DNA from 2 places in the Sulfurospirillum sp. hDNRA2 genome. Region 2 is predicted to be linked to the other one. Evidence: riboswitches for the same ligand, from Rfam matches in the RefSeq annotation. Region 2 holds a riboswitch; the other holds the start of a gene.
What was found. A riboswitch is a leader RNA that binds a small molecule or an ion and turns the genes downstream of it on or off. The one in region 2 is predicted to bind thiamine pyrophosphate.
Positions count from the first base shown of each region.

Region 1: it holds a riboswitch for thiamine pyrophosphate, as region 2 does, so the genes downstream of both, thiC (phosphomethylpyrimidine synthase ThiC) here and thiD (bifunctional hydroxymethylpyrimidine kinase/phosphomethylpyrimidine kinase) in region 2, are expected to answer to the same signal.

Region 1 is NZ_CP159800.1:2,077,821-2,080,022, reverse strand. Features, by position in the region: gene thiC (phosphomethylpyrimidine synthase ThiC) at 1-786, opposite strand, end outside; TPP riboswitch at 785-900, opposite strand; gene NL930_RS10150 (sulfite exporter TauE/SafE family protein) at 1,074-1,823, shown strand; gene uvrA (excinuclease ABC subunit UvrA) at 1,820-2,202, shown strand, end outside.
Region 2 is NZ_CP159800.1:1,449,557-1,451,758, forward strand. Features, by position in the region: gene cytX (putative hydroxymethylpyrimidine transporter CytX) at 1-409, opposite strand, end outside; gene thiD (bifunctional hydroxymethylpyrimidine kinase/phosphomethylpyrimidine kinase) at 406-1,209, opposite strand; TPP riboswitch at 1,269-1,402, opposite strand; gene NL930_RS07310 (GGDEF domain-containing protein) at 1,437-2,033, opposite strand; gene NL930_RS07315 (helix-turn-helix domain-containing protein) at 2,133-2,202, shown strand, end outside.

The DNA.
Region 1 (2,202 bases), 630 kb from region 2:
ACCTGTCGATAAGTCCATGACCGTATCGCCACCCCATCTCGTTGACCAGAGCATCTTCTCAACTTCTTCTTCGATGGAGGAAGTGGTGGCGGAGTTGCCGATATTGGCGTTGATTTTTACCATGAAGTTACGACCTATTATCATCGGTTCGGCTTCGGGGTGATTGACATTTAAAGGTAGGACGGCTCTGCCTGCGGCAATCTCTTGGCGGACAAATTCAGGCGTATAAATTTCTGGCAAATTTGCCCCAAAATGTTCACCCTTGTGTTGCTTGCCTAAAAGTTTGTTTTGGCGAGCCACTTCAAGGTTGCAGTTTTCACGAATGGCGACGTACTCCATCTCAGGGGTGATGATGCCCGCACGGGCGTAGTGCATTTGAGTGATGTTTTTGCCCGCTTTTGCACGGCGTGGTTTTTTAAGGTTGGGGAAGCGTAGGGCGTTTAGTTCTTGGTCATCGTGACGTTTATGAAAATAGATGGAGCTAAAATCGGCTAGTTGCTCCGTGTCATTTCGCTCCTCTATCCATTTCGCACGAATGGGTTTTAAGCCTTGATGCAAGTCGATGGTGACATTGGGATCAGTGTAAACGCCTGAAGTATCGTATACATGTAAAGGTGGATTTTCCTCCACTTTACCATCACCAAAAGCGGTGGCACTAAGGGTGATTTCACGCATCGGGACTTGAATGTCGGGACGTGAGCCTTGAATGTAAATTTTACGAGAACTTGGGAAGTTTTGAATGTAAGATGAATCTATTTTTTCAAGATTATCGAGGACTTTAGACATGGGTTTATCTCCTTATTTCCTACGCCGGCATTACCCGGATCAGGTTCGTGAAGCCACATTAATGGACTTCTTGGGGTATGATCTCAGCTTTTTACAGCACCCCCACAGACAACGGTATGGTTAAAGAAAAAGATTATACGCAAGGGAACTTAAACGGCGCGTAAGATGAGAACTTAGGTCTCGTCTTTTTTCAGTACGTTTCTTTTTGAAAAGGATCACGTTTGTTTTTAAATCGTTTATTAAGAGGGGTTCGAGTAAAATAGATCACTTCTTAAAAAGCGGGATAGATGGAAATAGGATTTGGACTTTTAGGCGTTTTTGTGGGTTTTGCTTCCGGTTTTTTCGGTATCGGGGGAGGAACGCTTTTAGTGCCTATTTTTCTTTACATGGGCTACGACATCAAAACCGCCATCGGTATTTCGGTCATGCAGATGATCTTTAGTTCTATATTCGGTTCGTATCACAATCACAAAGCCGGTATGTTGGCATTAAACAGCGGATTCGTTTTAGGGCTAGGGGCTTTTATCGGTGCGGCATTCAGCGGTATGATCGTCGATAAGCTTTCCCACTTGACGCTTTTGATCGTTTTTGGGGCTATTTTAGTGATGTCTATCTATAAAATGTTCACGGTAACGTTTGAAGTGCCTTTACAGCCCGTCGAATCTAAGGGGCTTTTATTGCTTATCGGTGTGATTGTGGGGGCGATATCGATCAGTACGGGAACGGGAGGTGCAATTTTCTTGACACCCGCTTTGGTCGGATTTTTGCATTGGGATATTAAAAAAGCGGTCGGTACGACGTTGTTTTTCGTCATTTTCGGCTCAATTTCGGGGTTTGCCAGTTTGGCGATGCATGGTTACGTGGAGTATCACGTGGGGACGGCGGTGAGTATAGGTTCGGTCATTGGCGTATATTTCGGCGTCAAAGCGTCACATCGCATTGAAAAAAAGATGCAAAGACGGGCATTATTGATCCTCTACGTCGTTATGTTTGTTTTAACCTTCAATAAAATTTTAAGCGAGATGAATGTTTTATGATCAAAATATACGGTGCAAAAGAGAACAATCTTAAAAATATCAACTTAGAGATTCCCAAAAATAAACTGGTCGTTTTTACGGGACTGAGCGGAAGCGGTAAAAGTACCTTGGCGTTCGATACGCTCTATGCCGAAGGGCAACGTCGTTATATCGAGTCGCTCTCCTCGTATGCCAGACAGTTTTTAGATCGCGTGGGCAAACCCGACGTCGAGAAGATCGAGGGTTTGACGCCCGCGATCGCGATTGATCAAAAAACCACGAGCAAAAATCCGCGCTCAACCGTGGGGACGATTACCGAGATTTACGACTATCTGCGGTTGCTTTACGCGCGCGTCGGGAAGCAGCATTGTCATATTTGCGGTCAAGAAATCTCGCAAAT
Region 2 (2,202 bases):
TCCACAGCAGGATTAAAGCGGCAATCACGATCGTCCAAACGTGAAGATTTTCGATTCCCCAAAGAGAAAAGCTTAACGCGTCGGCGGCTTTGGCACCGGAGAGCATCATCACTGCCGTCCAGCCTAAGAGCTGAAGCATATTTAAAACGGAGAAAAGATACGATCCGTATCTGCCGAACGCTATACGCGTCGAGGTCATCGCCCCTATTTTGGCGTTAAACCCGATCATACCGCCCAAAATTAAAATCGCTCCGCCGATCAGATGTCCGATCACGATCGCCCATACGCCTTGTATAAATCCCAAAGGAGCCAAAAAAGAGCCCGTTAAAATCTCCGCCAAAGAGATCGCGGCACCAAACCACAGCGCAAAAAGGCTCCATCCGCCCAAAACGGTTTTGTCGCGCGTCATACGTCCAACCCCGCTTTGCGATACAGTGCGTAAAAATGATGCACCGGTCCCACACCCTGCCCCAAGGCAAAACCGTGTTCAATCGCTTCGGTAATATAGGCTTTTGCTTCTTCCACCGCCTCTTTGAGCGGATAGTCTTGGGCTAAATAAGCCGCAATCGCCGATGAGAGCGTACAACCCGTACCGTGCGTATTACGCGTGTGTAAGCGCGGCGAATGTAATTCGAAAAAATGCTCTCCGTCATACAAGACGTCGATAGCGTCCGCTTCCAAATGGCCGCCTTTGACTAAAACGTTCGAACATCCAAGCGCGTGTAAATCGCCTGCGGCACGGCGCATCTTTTCCAAAGAATCGATACGATAGCCTACGATGACTTCCGCTTCGGGTAAATTGGGCGTAATCAGCGTCGCCATCGGCAAGAGTTCTTCAATCAACGCTTTTTTGGCTTCGGGTTGTAACAGATCGTAACCGCTTTTGGAAATCATCACGGGGTCGACGACAAGCGGCGGCAAGGCATAGCGTTTTAATGTAGAGACGATTGCGCGAATCGTCTCGGGGCGCGATACCATACCGATCTTGACCGCATCGACGCGAATATCGTCGAAAATGGCTTCGATTTGACGTGTAATGACATTTGGGGTCACGTCTTGAACGTCAAAAACGCCTTGCGTATTTTGAGCCGTAATCGCCGTAATAACGCTCATACCGTACGTTCCGTTCGCACTAAAGGTTTTCAGATCGGCTTGAATGCCCGCACCTCCGCAGCTATCCGAGCCGGCAATGGTTAAACAGTGTTTCATACGCTATCCTCAAAAAGAGAGTTCAACGCTCTGATGCAATAAGAGAGGGAAAAAGTACGGAGGAATTTTTGATGCTTGCCTACGCCGGTATTATCCGGATCAGGTCTCGACCGAGCAAAAGACTCGGCTTTGAGGATCAAAGAATCGTCATTCTTTATCTCAGCCGGTTTAACCGGCTCTCCTAGCATAAGAGTTTCGGATAATTGTACTCTGATTTAGCGGAATTTTCAAGGCATAACGCATTCGATGCGGTTTTTCCCTTTCTCTTTCGCTTCGTATAATGCGCGATCGGCGCACTGAACGATCGCTTCGGCACTTAAAGAATGGGAAAAAAGGCACACGCCGACGCTGATACTAATCGGTATGTTCTTATACGTTCGCAAAGCGTCTTGAATTTTTTCGATAACGACAAAAATATCCTCCCGATCGATCAGCGGACATAACAGAATAAATTCGTCGCCTCCAAAGCGAGCCAGTACGTCGCCTTCGCGTAACTTTAAGTTACATTCATTGACGATATGCACTAAAACTTCGTCACCGAAAAGGTGTCCGTGTGTATCATTTATCTGTTTAAAATCATCCACGTCTATCATTAAAACGGCAGAAGAATTATGGTAACGATGTAGTAGTCTTAAATGATATTCCAAAATTTCAAGAAAATAGCGTCGCGTGTAGGCTTGAGTTAACTCATCTTTTTGCGTCAGCTCATTGAGGTAAAGCATTTTTCGTTTAAGGGAAACAATGATTTTGATGAGGAAAAGCAAGACGGAAACAAAAAAAATACCCGCTACGACCATAATACTAAAACAAAAATTATCGATCATCCTACACCGTACCATACTGTTTTAATTCACTATAGGGAATTTTAAAAACATTTTAACCGTTATAAACTTAGATAATACTTCACTATAGGGAAAATTATCATGCTGGCATTTAGAGATTTTTTACCGGACGAGATTCAAGCGTTTCACCGCTTGATTGCCCGTAACGTTC